DNA from 3 places in the Agrobacterium bohemicum genome. Region 3 is predicted to be linked to each of the others. Evidence: predicted binding sites of a transcription regulator. Region 3 holds the regulator's gene; each other region holds the start of a gene.
What was found. The regulator LexA, encoded in region 3, represses DNA repair genes until DNA is damaged. The targets are predictions, from matches to a motif close to TGTTCNNNNTGTGTTCNG.
Positions count from the first base shown of each region.

Region 1: ATO67_RS19360 (ATP-dependent helicase) is a predicted target of LexA. The motif match lies at 1,561-1,578, and genes of this name have one in related genera.
Region 2: recA (recombinase RecA) is a predicted target of LexA. The motif match lies at 1,668-1,685, and genes of this name have one in related genera.

Region 1 covers NZ_KQ961035.1:98,714-102,890, forward strand. The annotation lists gene ligD (DNA ligase D) at 1-1,391, opposite strand, end outside; gene ATO67_RS19360 (ATP-dependent helicase) at 1,617-3,683, shown strand.
Region 2 covers NZ_KQ961023.1:367,398-371,574, forward strand. The annotation lists gene alaS (alanine--tRNA ligase) at 1-259, opposite strand, end outside; gene recA (recombinase RecA) at 451-1,539, opposite strand; gene ATO67_RS01750 (carbohydrate kinase family protein) at 1,786-2,724, shown strand; gene ATO67_RS01755 (pseudouridine-5'-phosphate glycosidase) at 2,756-3,679, shown strand; gene ATO67_RS01760 (OmpA family protein) at 3,745-4,177, opposite strand, start outside.
Region 3 covers NZ_KQ961023.1:239,110-243,286, reverse strand. The annotation lists gene ATO67_RS01170 (ComEC/Rec2 family competence protein) at 1-447, shown strand, start outside; gene ATO67_RS01165 (glutathione S-transferase family protein) at 543-1,220, opposite strand; gene lexA (transcriptional repressor LexA) at 1,605-2,327, opposite strand; gene kdsA (3-deoxy-8-phosphooctulonate synthase) at 2,598-3,446, shown strand; gene eno (phosphopyruvate hydratase) at 3,671-4,177, shown strand, end outside.

The DNA of each region.
Region 1 (4,177 bases), on a different contig from region 3:
ACCAGCAGCGAACGAAATTTTCCATTGGTCTTAGCATAGGCACCGATGACCACTTCATGACCAGCGCGACATTTGGATTTCGCCCATGTCTTCGTCCGGCCGGACACGTAAGGAGCATCTGCCTCCTTGGACACGATACCTTCGAGCGATAGACGGCATGCTGACTTCAGCACGGCGTCGCCGCCCGTCTCGAAGTGTTCGACAAACCTCAGGCGTGCGTCCTCGCCCGTATCGGACATCAGTGTTTCCAAACGGGATTTGCGCTCCGTCAGGGGAAGCTCTCTCAAATCTTCATCACCGGCAAACAGCAGATCGAACGCGAAATAGACAAGATCGTCGGTCGTCCCCTCAGAAAGCGCGGCCTGCAACGCAGCGAAATCAGGTGCACCTCGTTCGTCAAGGGCACATATCTCACCATCAATGATGCAGTCAGGAAGCGCCGACGCCGCCTCCGCGATCGCAGGCCATTTGGAGGTCCAATCCAGACCTTTGCGGGTCTTCAGCGTCACCTCACCGCCTGTGACACGCATCTGCACCCGGTAGCCGTCGAATTTGATCTCGTGGATCCAGCCTTTGCCCACCGGTGGACGTGTTAGGCTCTCGCAGAGCTGCGGGGCGATAAAGTTCGGCATCGCCGTTTCAGCGTTTGTTGACTTGGCTGCCTTTGGTCGAGCCGCCTTCTTCTTCGGCGACGTCTTCGTGCCAGCCTTGCGCTCCTCGGCGGCAAGACCCTCATTGCTGTCCCACACCGCGTCTGCCTTAACCGTATCGCCTTGCGTCATAAATGGCTTGGGCTTTTTCCCTTTGCCAGCGGCGATTGCCTCCATGGTTCTACCGGAAGCGACGGACGTCAGATTGTCATCCAGTACCGCTGCTCCGTTCTCGTTGACCGCATAATCGTCGCGGTGTTTGATTAGCAGCCAGTTGGTGCGCTTGCCCCCGTCGCGGTCGTTGCGCATCCTCACTAAAACAAAGCTTCCATTCAGTCGTCCACCTTCCAAAGTGAACTTGAAATCACCCCTCGCCAGTGCCTCCTCGGGGGTCTTTTTACCCTCCGGCTCCCAATAGCCGCGATCCCACAGCATAACCGTACCGCCACCATACTGACCCTTCGGTATCGTGCCCTCAAAGTCACCGTAGTCCAGTGGATGGTCTTCGACCTCGACGGCAAGCCGCTTGTCATCAGGATTAAGAGAAGGACCTCTGGTCACAGCCCAGGATTTGAAGACGCCATCGAGCTCAATACGAAGATCGTAATGCAGTCGCGTCGCATCATGCTTCTGAATAACAAAGCGGCGACGGTTGGATGCCTTGACGTCGACCTCTCCGCTCGGCTCTCCCGTCTGCTTGAAATCACGCTTGGATCGGTACTTGCTAAGATTGTCGGCCATGACATCCACCCCTACTCACCAACGCGGGACCGCTTGAGGCAGCGCCCATTGCTCATTCTCATAGACCTCAACGCCTTGGCTCATGGTAAGTTCGAACCAACGGCTCTCAGGGTGAATGATTGTTTAGAGATATGAAAAATGACCTTCCAAATTATCCAGCGACAATATATGTTCCGCATTTGTTCATAACGCTTCCCTTCCACTTTCTGCATCAAGCGAGCTCTTATGGCAGTTGCCTACCTCGAAAAACTGAACGAGCAGCAGCGCAAAGCCGTCGAGCATGGCGTTGGGTTGACTGAGGGCAGCGCGGCCGGGCCGCTGTTGATCATTGCAGGTGCAGGCTCCGGTAAGACCAACACTCTGGCACACCGCGTGGCACATCTCATCGTGAATGGTGCGGATCCGCGCCGTATTCTCCTGATGACCTTTTCGCGTAGAGCCGCCTCGGAAATGGCCCGACGCGTCGAGCGCATCTGCCGGAACGTCCTGGGTGCAAATGCCGGCGTCCTGACGGACGCGTTAGCATGGTCCGGCACGTTCCACGGGATCGGTGCGAGACTGTTGCGGATGTATGCCGAGCAGATCGGTCTCAACCTCGACTTCACCATTCATGACCGTGAGGATAGCGCCGACCTGATCAACCTCGTGCGGCACGAGCTCGGATTTTCCAAGACGGAAAGCCGCTTCCCGACCAAGGGCACCTGTCTCGCGATCTATTCACGCGCAGTCAACTCGCAGACGCCGCTGAACGAGATTCTGAGACAGCACTATCCATGGGTCGCCACTTGGGAAGAACAGTTGAAGGAATTGTTTGGAGCCTATGTCGAGGCCAAGCAAGCACAGAACGTTCTCGATTACGATGACCTTCTGCTCTACTGGGCGCAGATGGTCAGCGATCCCGATCTCGCTGACGATATCGGCAATCGCTTCGATCATGTCATGGTCGACGAATATCAGGATACCAACAAACTCCAGTCGTCTGTTTTGATGGCGCTCAAACCCGGCGGGCGAGGCCTGACCGTCGTTGGCGACGATGCCCAGTCAATCTATTCGTTCCGGGCAGCGACCGTTCGCAACATTCTGGACTTCCCCACATCCTTCAGCCCTGCCGCTGATGTCATCACCCTCGATCGCAACTATCGTTCGACCCAGCCCATTCTGGCGGCAGCCAACGGTGTCATCGAACTGGCGCGCGAGCGTTTCACCAAGAACCTATGGACCGAACGGGAGTCGCTCGAGCGACCCAAACTCGTTACCGTCAAGGACGAAACCGAACAGGCGAACTACATTGTCGAGCAGGTGCTGGCCAATCGCGAAACCGGAATGACGCTCAAGCAGCAGGCTGTTTTGTTTCGCACCTCCAGTCACAGCGGAACGCTCGAAATCGAACTCACCCGTCGAAACATTCCCTTTGTGAAATTCGGTGGCCTGAAGTTTCTCGACAGCGCCCATGTTAAAGACATGCTGGCGGTGTTGCGTTTCGCTCAGAACCCACGCGACCGGGTTGCGGGTTTTCGCCTTTTGCAAATGCTGCCTGGCATTGGACCCAAGAAAGCCGGCACCATTCTCGACACGATCGCGTCCGATCCCGAACCGCTCTTGGCACTTGCTGAAATCCCACCACCACCGAAGACTGGTGAGGACTGGACGTCGTTCGTTCAATTGCTGAGAGGGCTTCGCAAAACGCAGGAAGGCTGGCCGTCGGATATCGCGCAGGCCCGTCTCTGGTACGAACCCAATCTCGACCGCATCCACGAAGATGCCGATACTCGCAAGGCCGACCTCCTGCAACTCGAGCGAATTGCCAGCGGCTATCCTTCGCGCGAACGTTTCCTGACCGAACTGACGCTAGACCCGCCGGATGCCACGAGTGATCAGGCGGGAGTACCGCTACTCGATGAAGACTATCTCATCCTGTCGACCATTCACTCGGCCAAGGGGCAGGAATGGCGCTCGGTCTTCATCCTGAACGTTGTCGATGGCTGCATACCGTCAGACCTCGGGACAGGGACGACGCAGGAGCTTGAAGAAGAGCGACGCCTGCTCTATGTCGGCATGACACGAGCCAAAGACAGTCTGGCGCTGATTACGCCGCTACGGTTTTACACGCACGGACAGAGCTTGCAGGGCGATCGGCATGTTTATGCGTCGCGTTCTCGGTTCATCCCAGCGACGCTGCTGCAATATTTTGAAACGATGGCTTGGCCGAAGGTTTCTGCCGCAGTATCTGAACGCAGCGCCCAGCAAATCCGGATTGATGTTGGCGCACGCATGCGCGCGATGTGGAAATAGGGGTGACCGATGTGTTGCTGCGGACGGATTTGACATGGACCAGTTCGCAAAAATCATCCGCGCGGATATTTTTATGGCCTCTACATCTCGTGGAAAATCGTGACAACTTGGAGCGTAGTCGCAAGCATTTCGCGGTTGGAGAATCTGCTGCCGGCCGCGGCGTGGCGACCGACAGTTCCGAACAGGGACTTCGGCGAATATTTGGCCACACCCCTCCTCACTCAACATCCATGACGGCGACAGGCTCCACAGCATGAGTTTGGATCATAGTCGCCTCCAACCGCAAGTCTGGCTGCATTGCTCTTCAACGGGAACCAAAAGCTGCGAATTGGATTTTCTATGTCACACCGCAGGAGGCTGGATATGGACAACGGCACGAGAGCTCAACAAGAGATCGAAGAAACTGACAAAGAGCGAGTCGATGGCCGAGACAACCCTCCCGCCGGACCTCATGCCAAGAGACATTTGACTGACGAAAGCAAGACTCCGGGCAC
Region 2 (4,177 bases), 130 kb from region 3:
GGTGACGTGCGGTATAGCCGACATTGTCGAGGTCGTTGTGCTTGCCCCCTGCGCGCACGCATTTCTGCGACGACGCTGCCGTGGAATAGGGGCGGCTCTCCAATCCGGTGAAAACGTTCTTGAACTGAACCATGCCGGCATTCGTGAACATCAACGTCGGGTCGTTGCGCGGAACGAGCGGGCTGGATGGCACGATCTCGTGACCGTTCTTCTTGAAGTAGTCGAGGAAGGTCGACCGGATTTCATTTACACCGCTCATCAGAAGTCCTTCATTTCCACGCGATACCGCGGCCATAGCATAAAAAACACTGGCTTTTATCGCTCGCCACCCTGCCTGTCCAGCCAAAGAGGGTGGGGTTACAGCACAAATAAAGGCCGCGCGACACAATCGCACGACCTTTGTCTTCAAACGATCAAATATTGCCTCACTCTACGTTCGGCAACGGCAGATCATGCTTCAGGATCAACACCGTCGGCATCCGCTTCAGGTCCACCATTCTGGAGGAACTTTTCAGCAATCAGACCAGCGTTCTGGCGAAGCGCCAGTTCGATCTCCTCCGCCACCGCTGGATTTTCCTTCAGGAAGGTTTTCGCGTTCTCACGGCCCTGCCCCAGACGTTGGCTCTTGTAGGAGAACCAAGCGCCGGCCTTTTCGACCAGACCGGCCTTCACGCCTAGATCCACCAACTCGCCGGTCTTGGAAACGCCTTCGCCATACATGATGTCGAATTCGACCTGCTTGAAAGGAGGTGCCATCTTGTTCTTGACAACCTTGACGCGCGTCTGGTTGCCAACGACTTCTTCGCGATCCTTGACGGCACCGATGCGGCGAATGTCAAGGCGTACCGAAGCGTAGAACTTCAGCGCGTTGCCGCCCGTCGTAACTTCAGGCGAACCGTAGGAAATGCCGATCTTCATACGTATCTGGTTGATGAAGATGACCATGGTCTTCGACTTGGAAATCGAAGCCGTCAACTTGCGCAGCGCCTGGCTCATCAAGCGAGCCTGAAGGCCCGGAAGACTATCGCCCATTTCGCCTTCAATTTCCGCACGCGGCGTCAAGGCCGCAACGGAGTCGATGACCAGAACGTCAACGGCACCGGAGCGCACCAGCGTATCGGTGATTTCGAGCGCCTGTTCACCTGTGTCCGGCTGCGAAATCAGCAGGTTGTGAAGATCGACGCCGAGCTTGCGGGCATAGACCGGATCAAGCGCATGTTCGGCATCCACAAATGCGCAAATACCGCCCTTTTTCTGCGCTTCAGCAATCGTCTGCAAAGCAAGCGTTGTCTTACCGGAGCTTTCCGGTCCATAAATTTCAATGATACGGCCCTTGGGCAGACCGCCAATACCAAGTGCGACATCAAGGCTGAGCGAGCCCGTAGAAATGGTCTCGACCTCGACGATACTTTCATTGGAACCGAGCTTCATGATCGATCCCTTGCCGAACGAACGTTCGATCTGGGAAAGCGCCGCTTCCAGTGCCTTGCTTTTATCCACTGCTTTGTCCTCTACAAGACGCAAAGAATTTTGTGCCATCTGAAAACCACCTTTAGGTTATTGAAGCCGCACAGGCAATGAAGCTCTCTGTGACCGTTTTGTACTTTATTTGTTCTCATGCCACAAGCCGGTAGCATCATATTGAAAACAAATATGGATAAGTCCTTTGTTCTACTTTTGTTTTTCTTTTCATCTTGTGGAAAAAATGACTGATATGGAACGGTTTTCAATACAAGAGATGCACGAATCGGAATGTCGGTCACCGATCCGGAGAGGAAGTTTGACGTGAATAAAATACTCGTTCTGGGCGGCGCGCATATTGACCGACGGGGCATGATCGAGGCGGAAACAGTCGCGGGCGCCAGCAATCCCGGCTCATGGATGGAAGAAGCGGGCGGTGGCGGGTTCAACGCGGCACGCAATCTGGCACGCCTTGGTTTCATGGTCAGGATTATCGCCCCACGCGGCGGTGATTCCAATGGCGAAACTGTTGCCGCTGCCGCACTCGAGGCAGGCGTGGAGGATACTCCTTTCACATTTCTGGATCGCAGCACCCCCAGCTATACCGCCATTCTTGAACGAGATGGAAATCTCGTTATTGCCATAGCCGACATGGACCTCTACAAGCTGTTCACACCGCGCCGCCTGCGCGTGCGCGCCGTGCGCGATGCCATCATGGCTAGCGACATCATTTTGTGTGATGCGAACCTGCCAGACGATACACTGCGCGCTGTCGGTGTTTCCGCGCGCGCTTGCGAAAAGATGCTGGCTGCCATCGCCATATCCCCTGCCAAAGCCGTGAGGCTGAAGGCCGCCCTACCCGATATCCACATGCTGTTCATGAATGAAGCTGAAGCGCGCGCGCTGACGGGTACCGACGTAAACGATGTGCGAGAGTGGCCGAGGCATCTCAGGGCGATTGGTCTACGCGGTGGTGTTATAACCAGTGGTGCCCGGCACGTCGTAGCGTTTTCTGAAAAGGAAACGGCCATTCTCCACCCGCCGCTCATTGAAGATGTGCAGGATGTAACAGGTGCCGGTGATGCCATGGCATCTGGTTATCTTGCTGCGATTGGGGACGGCAAATCAATTGGTGAGGCTCTGCGTCATGGAGCAGCGGCAGCGGCTATCACGGTACAATCACCTTACGCCACTGCAACAGAGCTTTCTGCTGCAACATTGAACGCCATGCTGGCTCTTGTGCCATCGGCCGAAATGTTGTGAAGAGATCGTTTAAATAAACCCGGATAAGACAATGACAAAATCACAGCCCGCGCTTCTTTCCATCGCCTATTCCAAAGAAGTTGCCGCCGCAAAACAGCGCGGCGCGCCTATCGTTGCGCTCGAATCCACCATCATTACCCATGGCATGCCCTATCCCGGCAACATCCAGATGGCCGAATCCGTGGAACAGATCATTCGTGACCAAGGCGCTGTTCCAGCAACCATCGCGGTCCTTCATGGTACGCTGCATATCGGGCTGGAAAAGCATGAACTGGAGGCACTGGCACAGACGACAGATGCAATGAAGGTTTCGCGCGCCGATATCGCTTTCGCCATTGCGGAGCGCCGCACCGGCGCGACGACGGTTGCCGCAACCATGATCGCTGCAGACTATGCCGGTATCAAGGTATTTGCGACAGGCGGCATCGGCGGTGTGCATCGCGGCGCGGAAGAAAGTTTCGATATTTCCGCCGATTTGACCGAGCTCGCCAGGACAGGCGTGATCGTTGTCTGCGCGGGCGCAAAGGCGATCCTCGATATTCCCAAAACGCTGGAAGTTCTGGAAACACAGGGCGTTCCCGTTGTGACGTTCGGCTCCACCGAGTTCCCAGCCTTCTGGTCGCGCGCTTCTGGCCTGAAAAGCCCGCTCTCGCTCAATAGCCCCGCTGCGATCGCAAACTTCCAGACCACCCGCGAACAATTGGGCATTGCGGGCGGCATGCTGGTTGCCAACCCGGTGCCGGAAGAAGATGAGATTTCCAGCGAGGAAATGGAATTCTACATTCAGCGTGCTTTGTCCCATGCTGAGGAAGACGAGATCAGCGGCAAGTCGGTGACGCCTTATCTTCTGTCCAAAATATTTGAGATTACAGAAGGCCGAAGCCTTGAAACGAATATCGCTCTGGTTCGCAACAATGCTCGCCTTGCTGCTGAGATTGCGGTTGCGCTAGGTTAAGCCTTCGACCACAAAAAAAGCCCGGAACCTCTCGGTTCCGGGCTTTTTTTGTGCGTACAGCCCGCTTAGTTCTGCGCGACAGGCTTCACGAGCGACGTGATACGACGGATCGTAACGCGTCGATTTTCCTGCGATGCTGCAAGCGTCTGAACTTTCAGGAAGCGCTCGCCGTAACCCTGCGTCGTCAGGTTTTCGGGCGGAATACCGTAAACATCAGTCATGACGTTGGCGACCGATGCAGCGCGTTCGTCGGAAAGAACGAGGTTGCTTTCATCGTTGCCCACGGCATCGGTATGGCCTTCGATGAGGAAGGTTTCCGCCGGATTGTTCTTCAGCACCTTGCTGATGGCGTCTGCCACCTTGCGCAGTGACTGCGCCTGGCTCATCGGAATTTCGGCACTACCAGTCGCAAAGGTAATCGTGTCGAGGTCGATACGGCGGACCTTGTCACGAATACGAGCAGAGTAGCGAACTTCATCCATGGTATACACACGCTCC
Region 3 (4,177 bases):
TCCCGTGTTATCGGCCTGACCGACCTCGATAAATCGAAGATGAAGAAGGAGATGCAGGCAGCATCGGCAGACATGAATATTTTCACCTGCCGCAAAGACATGTGGTGCGCGGGAAAGTCGAGCACCGGCGTAACTGTCGCCGTGGTCTCCAACACGGCGCTGACTGGCACGGCATGCGATGTTGCCGACGTCGTCGTTATCACACGCAGGACATCCTTAGAGACGTGTCGATCCGGTGCAGTTCTGATCACTCAAGAAACATTGCGACGCACCGGCTCCATGGAAATCTGGCTTGGTTTCAAAGGTGAACCCGTTGCGAGGGCAAGTGCTGCGATGCATGGTCAGAACCGCTCATGGAGCATGCATCGCAGCTACGACTGGCGCAGCAGAGAGTTCACTCAAAAGCTTCCAGCTCACATTGAGCAGATGTTGTCTCGCCAACCTTAGCGCGTTGACGGAGAAACGGGGGGGTGTAACTGCTACGTGCCGCAGTCGACACCGTCTTCCGTAACCCATGCTAAAAAGCTGCGTTCGCCTCTGCGTTATTCTGCGCGCAGATCTTCCGTCCACTCTCCGACTGCCCCGGCCTCAGCTTCGTGGCCAGCATCCCGCCATGTTTCCAGCAAGGCTGCGTCTTGCCATTCCTGCATCGCAGGTAGTGAAAGTAGCCGGTTTTTATAGGCGTCTGCTTCCACCGACAGCGGCGTGTTATAGGTTTGGAAACGGAACGCGACCGGGCAATAAAACGCATCAACAGCGGTGAATTTCTCTCCCGCCAGAAATGGGCCTCCAAACGAGGACAGACCTTGCCGCCACAACGCATCGATACGTAAAATGTCCTTCATTAAAGGCTCATTGATTGCCGATGGACGAATACGCAAGCCGACGGTCATCGGGTGTTCATTGCGCAGGCTCTGAAAGCCGGAGTGCATTTCGGCAGAGGCCGAGCGAGACCATGCGCGCGCTTTGACGTCGGATGCCCATACACCATCGTGGCGTTCTGCCAAATATTCTGCGATTGCGAGCGTATCCCAAACAGTTAGGTCATCTTCGACAAGACATGGAACCTTGCCTGTAGGAGAGAAATCCAGAAAATTGTCGTTCGATGTTCCAAACTTCACGAGCTTTTCGTCAAACGCAATCCCAAGTTCTTTCATCAAAACCCAAGGTCGCAGCGACCACGAAGAATAATTCTTATTGGCTATATAAAGATCATACATGGCATTTCCCCTCGTTACCCAGCATGCCTAGCGCGAGAATACCGCATGATCCAGACGGTCGAGACGATGACGCTTATCAAACTATTTGATGGACAGCCTCGGTTGTACTCAAAGCAAATTTCAAAAGAGTCAATTAAGCGAGGGCTACCAATCATCTTGCCAATTCGGCAAAGACCATCGAACTCCAGTCGCCAATCTAAAAAATGATTACCCGGATAACAAGTTGGAGGCCGCCGAAGACAAAAAAAGAAGTTTTGTTGCTGTAATGAATTGCTGAACGCGGCCACGACCCGTCGCTGGGCGCCTAATCATAATGACGATAAACGGAGCCGCTCGATTGAAGTTAAAAAAGGGCAAATCAGGCTCAAGCTTGCCTTTACACTCTTAATGGTACCGGCGGATCAGTCCAACGAGTTTGCCTTGAATTTTTACTCTGTCAGGCCCGAAAATGCGGGTCTCGTAGGCAGGGTTTGCAGCCTCTAGTGCGATAGATGCACCTTTGCGCCGAAACCGCTTTAAGGTCGCTTCTTCATCGTCGACCAGAGCGACGACGATATCGCCCGGATTTGCGGTGTTTACGTCGCGAATGATAACGGTATCGCCGTCGAAAATCCCGGCTTCGATCATCGAATCGCCTTTGACTTCCAGTGCATAATGTTCGCCCGAGCCCAGCATATCCATCGGAACGACAACGTCGTGGGTGTTGTTCTGGATCGCAGAAATAGGCACGCCAGCAGCGATTCTGCCCATCACAGGGACACTCACGGCATTGGACAGGCTGTCGTTGGTGGCAACGGGACGCGCTATTGGCTCCGCTGGCTTCGACTTGCCCAGACTACCTTCGATAACGCTCGGAGAAAAGCCACGCTGCGGTTTAGCTCGAGGAGAGTATGATTCGGGAAGTTTGATAACTTCCAATGCGCGGGCTCTATTCGGTAGCCGGCGAATAAAACCACGTTCTTCCAAGGCGGTGATCAACCGATGGATGCCTGACTTCGAAGCTAGGTCGAGTGCATCCTTCATTTCATCGAAAGATGGAGGCACGCCAGACTCCTTCATTCTCTCATGAATGAATAAAAGCAATTCCTGCTGTTTGCGCGTGAGCATGAAGAAACACCCTTGGAGATTCGAGGCGGAGATTCGTGAAACAAATACAGAACGAACACTATATGTTCCATATGTGTTCTGCAATCCCTTAAAATTCCGTCAAATTCATTTAAGCGTTTTCGGATGATTAAATTCGTATTCCGGAGTCGTCATGAATATCCTCGACAGTGACTCCGGCACAGCTTGCTGCTAAGTGCATGCCCAATACAGATTTGGGATTATTTCGGTGGCACGCCATCGAGACCGTCCGCTATATGCTGAGGGAAGACGATGAGTGTGACGAACAATCTGAAAGTTGTGGCGGGGCAGGGCTCCAAGGCGGTGTCGTTTGCCAATACCGAACGTTTCTCGCTGATCGCCGGACCGTGTCAGATGGAGAGCCGCGACCACGCGTTCATGATTGCAGAAACGCTCGCGGAACTATGCAGCAGGCTTGGGATCGGGCTAGTCTACAAATCGTCTTTCGATAAGGCCAATCGTACGTCGCTTTCCGGCCAACGCGGCATCGGCATCGATAAGGCGTTGGAGATTTTTGCTGAGCTGAAGACGCAGTTTGGTTTTCCCGTGCTGTCGGACATTCATACGGAAGAGCAGTGCGGCATCGTTGCGCCGGTGGTTGATATTCTACAGATTCCGGCTTTCCTCAGTCGTCAGACTGACCTCCTTGTCGCGGCCGCGAAAACCGGTCGCGTCATAAACGTCAAAAAAGGCCAGTTTCTGGCGCCATGGGACATGAAGAACGTGCTGGCGAAGCTGAATGAAAGCGGAAACCCGAACGTTCTCCTGTGTGAACGTGGCGCGTCCTTCGGTTACAACACACTCGTGTCCGACATGCGTTCACTTCCAATCATGGCATCGCTTGGCGCGCCCGTCGTTTTTGATGCGACCCACTCCGTACAGCAACCGGGCGGGCAGGGTGGGTCGACCGGTGGTCAGCGTGAGTTCGTGGAAACGCTGTCCCGGGCGGCTGTCGCGGTCGGTATCGCGGGTCTTTTTGTTGAAACGCACGAAGATCCGGACAACGCTCCGTCAGATGGACCCAACATGGTTCACTTGAAGGATATGCCGAAGCTTCTTGAGAAGCTGTTGGCCTTCGACGACATCGCCAAAGCCGCCTGACCGGTTTTGGCCCCAATCGGCCTTTATCTAAAACCGGCACATTGAGTGGGCGCTGTCATTGTAATTTCTTTTGCATCGTCTACAGCAACTGAAGACATTCAATCGACTCGCAGCTCTGGCGACCGGTTTTATCGCGCAGCCAATCCGAAAAGCGCTTCACAGTGTTCGGGATGCGCTTTAAGACAGGCAGCTGAAAAAACTGTTCCAGTCCCAAGGGAGAGATCATGACAGCCATTACCGACATCATCGCACGCGAAATCCTCGACAGCCGTGGTAACCCGACTGTTGAAGTCGATGTCTATCTGGAAGACGGCTCCTTCGGCCGTGCGGCCGTTCCATCGGGTGCCTCGACAGGTGCGCATGAAGCCGTTGAGTTGCGCGATGGTGGCAAGCGTTACCTCGGTAAAGGTGTCGAGAAGGCAGTTGAGGCCGTCAACACGGAAATCTTCGACGTTCTTGGTGGTTTCGATGCCGAAAGCCAGATTCATGTCGATAACACTCTGATCGAACTGGATGGCACACCGAACAAGTCTCGCCTCGGCGCCAACGCCATTCTCGGCGTGTCGCTCGCTGTTGCCAAGGCTGCAGCCGAAACAACTGGCCTGCCGCTCTACCGCTACGTTGGTGGCCCAAATGCGCATCTGCTGCCGGTTCCGATGATGAACATCATCAATGGCGGCGCGCATGCCGACAACCCGATCGATTTCCAAGAATTCATGATCATGCCGGTC